2 regions of the Catenibacterium faecis genome follow, and region 2 is predicted to be linked to the other one. Evidence: a T-box and tRNA genes for the amino acid it is inferred to sense, from the RefSeq annotation. Region 2 holds a T-box; the other holds one or more tRNA genes.
The links. A T-box is a leader RNA that pairs with one kind of tRNA and senses whether it is charged. The one in region 2 lies ahead of pheS (phenylalanine--tRNA ligase subunit alpha), so its partner is inferred to be a tRNA-Phe.

Region 1 (3,415 bases), on a different contig from region 2:
AAATACAGGTTTTATAATCCCATTTGTCATTAAACACAATTAAATATTAAATAGGGGGACAATTATGACATTTTCATTAACTACTCGTCTCATTGCTGAGTTCCTTGGTACTGCAATCATGGTTATGATTGGTAACGGCTCAGTAGCAAACGTGGAATTAAAGGGAACAAAGGGAAGCCACAGTGGATGGATCGTCATTGCAATCGGTTATGGTATGGCCGTTATGATTCCAGCTCTTATGATTGGTAAAATTTCTGGTAACCATATTAACCCAGCATTTACTATCGGTTTAGCTGTTGCAGGTGATGTTCCATTAGCTGAAGTATTACCTTACATTTTAGTACAGTTCGCTGGTGCTATCGTAGGTCAGTTCATTCTTTATATTTGCTTCAAACCACATTATGATGCAACAGAAAATCCTGATGCAATCTTAGGTACATTCTCAACTACTGATGCAACAAACAATAAGTTCAATGGTTTCGTAAACGAATTCTTCGGATCATTCATCTTATTCTTCTGTGCATTATCTATTACTCATTCACCAATTTTCGAACATGGTAATCAGGGTGCTGGTTTCATCGGTGTTGGTTTATTAGTTATGGCATTAGTTGCTTCATTTGGTGGTCCTACAGGTCCAGCTTTAAACCCAGCTCGTGACTTAGGTCCAAGAATCTTACATGCAATCTTACCAATCAAGAACAAGGGAACTTCTCAGTGGGATTATGCATGGGTACCAGTACTTGCTCCAATTTGTGCAAGTATCTGTGCTTGTCTATTATATTTCAATATTTTCTAAGAAGCTATCAATTGATAGCTTTTTTCTTTGCCTAAAAGAATAGGGGAGTAATAAAAAAAGATAAGCATCGAGAAATTGGTAACTGAAATGCTTATCAAATAAGAACCACTAAAATATAATATAACTTATAAAGCACAAAAAAACTCAGGAACGAATCCTGAGTTATATTTATTAATGGCGCAGGTTGAGGGATTCGAACCCCCGCAGGACGTTAATCCTCTGTCGGTTTTCAAGACCGATCCCTTCAGCCGGACTTGGGTAAACCTGCATCATAAATAAAATGGTGGTTCCGGCCGGAATCGAACCAGCGACACGAGGATTTTCAGTCCTCTGCTCTACCGACTGAGCTACGGAACCAATTGGCGGTCTGGACGGGGCTCGAACCCGCGACCTCCGCCGTGACAGGGCGGCATTCTAAACCAACTGAACTACCAGACCAAAATAAATGGTGGAGCCTAGGAGGATCGAACTCCTGACCTCCTGCGTGCAAAGCAGGCGCTCTCCCAGCTGAGCTAAGGCCCCGAATAAATGGTCGGGAAGACAGGATTTGAACCTGCGACCCCCTGGTCCCAAACCAGGTGCACTACCAAGCTGTGCTACTTCCCGTTTATATAAATGGTGCCCTGGGCCGGAATCGAACCGGCACGGAGTTTGAAGTCCGCAGGATTTTAAGTCCTGTGCGTCTACCAGTTTCGCCACCAGGGCACACGTATGGAGGTTCCAACCGGACTTGAACCGATGGTCGAAGAGTTGCAGTCTTCTGCCTTACCAACTTGGCTATGGAACCATTGCTTCATGGCGCTCGTATAATATACTATGGATTTTAGATAATTGCAAGGGTTTTTAAGAAAAAAGTTTAAAAAAGTACATAAAATATAATTCATTTCTTCCATGAGAAAACCTGATAATCGGTTTTGTGATGGAATAATCAATATAATTTACATTTATAATATAAATCACATAATTCTCTTAAAATTAGTAGTCATAATAGAAAACAAGGAGTGATTAATATGTATAAAGAAATAATTTTATCTGTAATTAAAACCTCATTACCATTAATGATTGTTTTGATTATATTACAATATATATTTAGAAAACAATCTACATGCATATTAATAGAATTTAATGTCGCTTATTCAATTGTTCGTATGATGCCTTTAGTTAGTTCTATGCATACTCTAGGTATAAAAGGGATTATAACACTTATAATATGTTTTCTTTTTTTGAATACGAATACATTGCTGATGTATCGTATCCATAGTCTCAGTCTATAAAGAACACACATTTTTACGTATTTCTACTTGCAGAATATCTTTGATACAATGAACTCACGCAAAAAGGAGACATTTAAAATGAATAGATATGATTATGTAGGTAGTTTCTTAAGACCTGAGAGACTTAAGAAGGCAAGAAGAGATTTTGAGAATAATACAATTAAGGCAGAAGAATTTAAAAAGGTAGAAGATGAATGTATTACAGAACTTATTACTAAGATTAAAGAATTAGGTTATAAATTTGTGGCGAAAAACCCACACGCTTGCGTGTGGGATGAAAGCTACATTTCACTTGATAAATACTTAGAAAAATGATATATAATCTATGTATATTAAAGTATAGAAAGTAAACAGATCATCAGTAAAAGTAACCATGATATAAACACACATACAACAAAACAACCATCACTGTAATCAGAAAAATCCTAATAGTGCTGCACATATAGCGAACAATAATAAACATGCAGAACAGTGCAATCCTAATAATTCAGCATATCATTCAAGTTGTGAAAAAAAGTAACGGCACGAACTAAAAGTGACAACATACAAATAAGTATTTCCATTCCTGCTGGATGGAAAACAGAACTTGAAAACCCTTCACGTATCTATTTTGCTGAGGAAGGAGAGAGTATCATATTTCTTGACTTGCTTCGTATTGAAAATATCTGATACAGTATCACATCATCAGGTATTCTAAATTCATATTTCTGGTATTAAAAGGTAATGTAGAGGAAATATTAAAACAGATATTACAGAAAAATCTATTACCACATTAAGGCTCTTGTTGTGAAGCCTGACCATATACATGTTTTTGTAGATGTACCACAAACTGCTGCTTCTTGTGATGTTGTAAGAACTTTTAAAGATATAAGTGCTATTGAACTATTCAAGGCATTTCCACAATTAATACAATTCTGCAGGATGCGGTATTTTATGGTCTAGAGGATATTTTGTATCTACAGTTATTAAGATAATATTAAGGAGCAGAAAAATGATAACTGATAAAGAACATAAAAGACATCTTAAACAATTTCATAAATTTTCTGACAGGCATATCCTGGCTGCTGAAACTGATATGTCTTCTTCTGATATACAAAAAGTTGTAAAGCTTTCGAATAAGATCAGAAAAGCAGGCAATGAACTTGTAGGTCTTATGAGAAAGAATTATGACCAGCTTATGCGTACAAAGAGATATCGTAAATTACTCTTTCTTTATGGTAATTCTAAAGATAAGGCTAAACGAAAAACTTATGCTAAACAACTTAATGAAATGCAGAAAGTTTATAATATTACATGGGAATACTGCAGAACGTCCATGATTCCAATAGGCAAGAAATATGGCGTA
Region 2 (3,415 bases):
ATGCAGCACCATCAAAAGTTGCTGCTTCAATAACGATATTTTTAGTATTCTCATCAATCTTAGTGTCATTACCACCCATAACACCAGCAACACAGCCAATGCCATCATCAGTTGATACAATAACATCTTCAGGCAAGATATCATATTCATTTTCATCAAGAAGAACAGCCTTCTGATTGAATCCAGTCTTGATGACGAAAGCCTTCTTTGCAAGCTTATCATAGTCATACATATGAATAGGCTGACCTGTTTCAACCATGACGAAGTTTGAAATGTCTACAATATTATTAATAGGCTTAATACCTGATGCAAGTAATGCATTTTGCATCCATTTAGGTGATTCTTTAGTTTTTACACCCTTCACTAATTTAGCGCCAAAGAATGAGCATAAAGGAGTTTCTACATGAACTTCAATTTCACTCTTTTCTTCAGGATATTTCTTGATTTCTGGTAAAATAACTTTTCTACCTAATACAGCAGCTGCTTCATAAGCTAAAGACTGCATAGCCATACAATCAGCTCTATTTGGTGTTAAACCAATATCAAGAATATAATCATCTAAACCAAGATAAGTTAGTGCTTCTGTACCTACTGGTGCATCTTCTGGTAATACATGAATACCAGCTTTATCTTCTTCTTTTAATAAACGGTTATCTAATCCAAGTTCAGCAATAGAACAGATCATACCATCAGACTTTTCGCCTCTAATAGCACCTGAAGAAATCTTACCGCCTTCAAGTTCACATCCTGGTAATGCCACAATAACCTTTTCACCAGCAGCCACATTAGGTGCACCACATACAATCTGTCTTACTTCACCAGGGGCAGTTTCTACCTGACAGATATGAAGATGGTCAGAATTAGGATGTTCAATACATTCCTTTACATAACCAACAACAAGCTTAGTCCCTTTCGCAAGAGGTCCCTGTCCTTCTACTTCTAATCCAATACGAGTGATCTTTTCTGCAAGTTCTGCAGGATCTTGATCATCTACTTTCACATATCTATTTAATAAATGTAAACTAGCTAACATATACTACTCCTTTCTTTCGAACTGTTCTAAGAATCTTAAGTCATTATTGTAGAAATCACGGATATTATCAATATCATATTTCAACATAGCAACTCTTTCTAGTCCGATACCAAATGCAAATCCCTGGTATTCCTTAGGATCAAATCCACACATTTCTAATACATGAGGATTAACCATACCAGCACCTAATACTTCAATCCATCCAGTACCTTTACACATAGCACAGCCTTTACCACCACAGTTGGCACAAGAGATATCTACTTCTACACTTGGTTCTGTGAATGGGAAATAAGAAGGTCTTAAACGAATTTCACGCTTTTCACCAAACATTTTCTTAGCGAAAACATCTAATGTACCCTTTAGATCACCCATAGTGATATTCTTATCGATGACAAGTCCTTCACACTGCATGAACTGATGTGAATGAGTGGCATCATCATCGTCACGACGGTATGTCTTACCAGGGCAGATAACCTTAATAGGACCTTTACCCTTAGCTTCTAACATAACATGTGCCTGTACAGGAGAAGTATGTGTTCTCATTAATGTATTTTCATCAATATAGAATGTATCCTGCATATCTCTTGCAGGGTGTCCTTTAGGTAAGTTCATTAATTCGAAGTTGAAATGATCTGATTCTACTTCAGGTCCTTCAGCTACCTTATATCCCATACCTAGGAATAATTCTTCTAAGTCTTCCTTAACACGTGTTAAAGGATGTACAGATCCTACTGGTAAACGATTACCTGGTAAAGAAATATCAATATCTTCTGCAAGTAAACGTTCATTTAAAGCTTTTTCTTCTAAATAAGCTTTCTTTTCTTCAATAGCCTGTCCAATTTCCTGTTTAGTCTTATTTGAAACCTGTCCAAATGTTTTTCTTTCTTCAGGAGCCATAGTCTTCATTGATTTCATAGCAGCCTGAATAGGTCCTTTTTTACCAAGATAGAATACACGTAAGTCATTTAATTCTTTCGCATCAGCACATGCAGAAATTTTAGCAAGTGCCTCTTCCTGGATTTTTAATAATTCATCCATATGTTTCCTCCTTAAAAAATTAAAAAGCCGTTCCAATAGGAACGACTTAAATCGCGGTACCATCCTAAATTCATATAGCATACACTATATGCACTTTATCACTTATAACGTCAGTGTTACGGCGGGGATTAGCCGCACTCCAAGGTGAATTCAATAATATCTTATAAGAAGATTTCCACCAGCCTCTTCCTCTCTCAATATAAGTATATTACATACTAGTCCTTTTCTTCGTGTTCTCATGTATTATACCTAATAATTAGGAAAAAGACAAGACGAAATCTAATCTATCGAACAATCCTCTGAAATCTAATCTATCGAACAATCCTCTGAAATCTAATCTATCGAACAATCCGTCCTTCTTTTGCATTTTATATGCATCTCTAATAGTTATTCATCTGTAATTACATAATCTTTCCAAAACAACAAAAGCATTTTTTTAAATTCACAATTATCCAAATTTGGAAAATCTTTTACTTCTGAATATATCTTTTCTTTCCAAAATAAATATTCAGACATTGTATGCTGCATTGAATACTTATTTAAAACCATCATAATTTTGTTCCTTGTCAGAAAAGAAATATCATGTTCTAAACAAAATAAACTTGTTGACTGAATTTCTTCTCCATATATTTCATATAAAGCCGAAATCAACAATTTATTTTGTTGATATAATTTTTCCATTGATAATTTATAATCGTCTTCTCTCATATTAAAATAATGTCCATTCTAATACTTCTCTAACAGCATTTGCCACATTAGCCGCAACAGACCTACTACCACCTGCATTAATAATTGCTCTAAAAATAGCATCGTAAACAGCTTGCCCTGGTATTTCCGACCATTTTAATAACGGTTTTAATGCTCTTGTTATAGGTGTAAAAAATTTATTTACATTTTTTGCTACAGTTTTACCAGCCACCTTTTCAGCAAAATTAACTAATCTTGCCTTATTATTTATAGCTTTTTTTACTGCTTTTTTTGCAATTTTTGTAAAAATATTACGTGAATTTTGATTTACAAGATAATCACTTTCTTCTATCGGTTCCATATATTCAGTTTCATATTCTATTGTATTTATAGCATATACTGTCATTGGAGACAATGTAAAAACAGCGCTGCAAGCAATCGATAAACACAAACCACCTACAACAATCATATTTTTTATATTCTTCATAAAATTTTCCTTTCTTTTGTTTCAAAATTTTGACCATTATATCATCATATACATTAATTTTCAATTAAAAACTATTGATTTCAAAATCCCCTCTGATTCCAATATGATAATGTCTTAATGTATCCAAGTTGATATTGTCCCAATTGGGACAATATCAACTTGCCGTGTTA

Region 1: it has a tRNA-Phe gene. The T-box ahead of pheS (phenylalanine--tRNA ligase subunit alpha) is inferred to sense a tRNA for this amino acid. The anticodon was not compared.

The regions. Positions count from the first base shown of each region.
Region 1 is NZ_JACRWG010000043.1:19,108-22,522, forward strand. Features, by position in the region: gene H8909_RS09560 (MIP/aquaporin family protein) at 65-796, shown strand; tRNA gene H8909_RS09565 (tRNA-Ser) at 972-1,064, opposite strand; tRNA gene H8909_RS09570 (tRNA-Phe) at 1,078-1,153, opposite strand; tRNA gene H8909_RS09575 (tRNA-Asp) at 1,157-1,234, opposite strand; tRNA gene H8909_RS09580 (tRNA-Ala) at 1,243-1,318, opposite strand; tRNA gene H8909_RS09585 (tRNA-Pro) at 1,326-1,402, opposite strand; tRNA gene H8909_RS09590 (tRNA-Leu) at 1,413-1,501, opposite strand; tRNA gene H8909_RS09595 (tRNA-Cys) at 1,509-1,583, opposite strand; gene H8909_RS09600 (hypothetical protein) at 2,149-2,385, shown strand; gene H8909_RS13780 (transposase) at 2,857-3,012, shown strand; partial or broken gene H8909_RS09610 (hypothetical protein) at 3,062-3,415, shown strand, end outside.
Region 2 is NZ_JACRWG010000035.1:40-3,454, reverse strand. Features, by position in the region: gene pheT (phenylalanine--tRNA ligase subunit beta) at 1-1,033, opposite strand, end outside; gene pheS (phenylalanine--tRNA ligase subunit alpha) at 1,037-2,071, opposite strand; T-box leader at 2,106-2,309, opposite strand; gene H8909_RS08480 (hypothetical protein) at 2,459-2,779, opposite strand; gene H8909_RS08475 (YqxI family protein) at 2,781-3,245, opposite strand.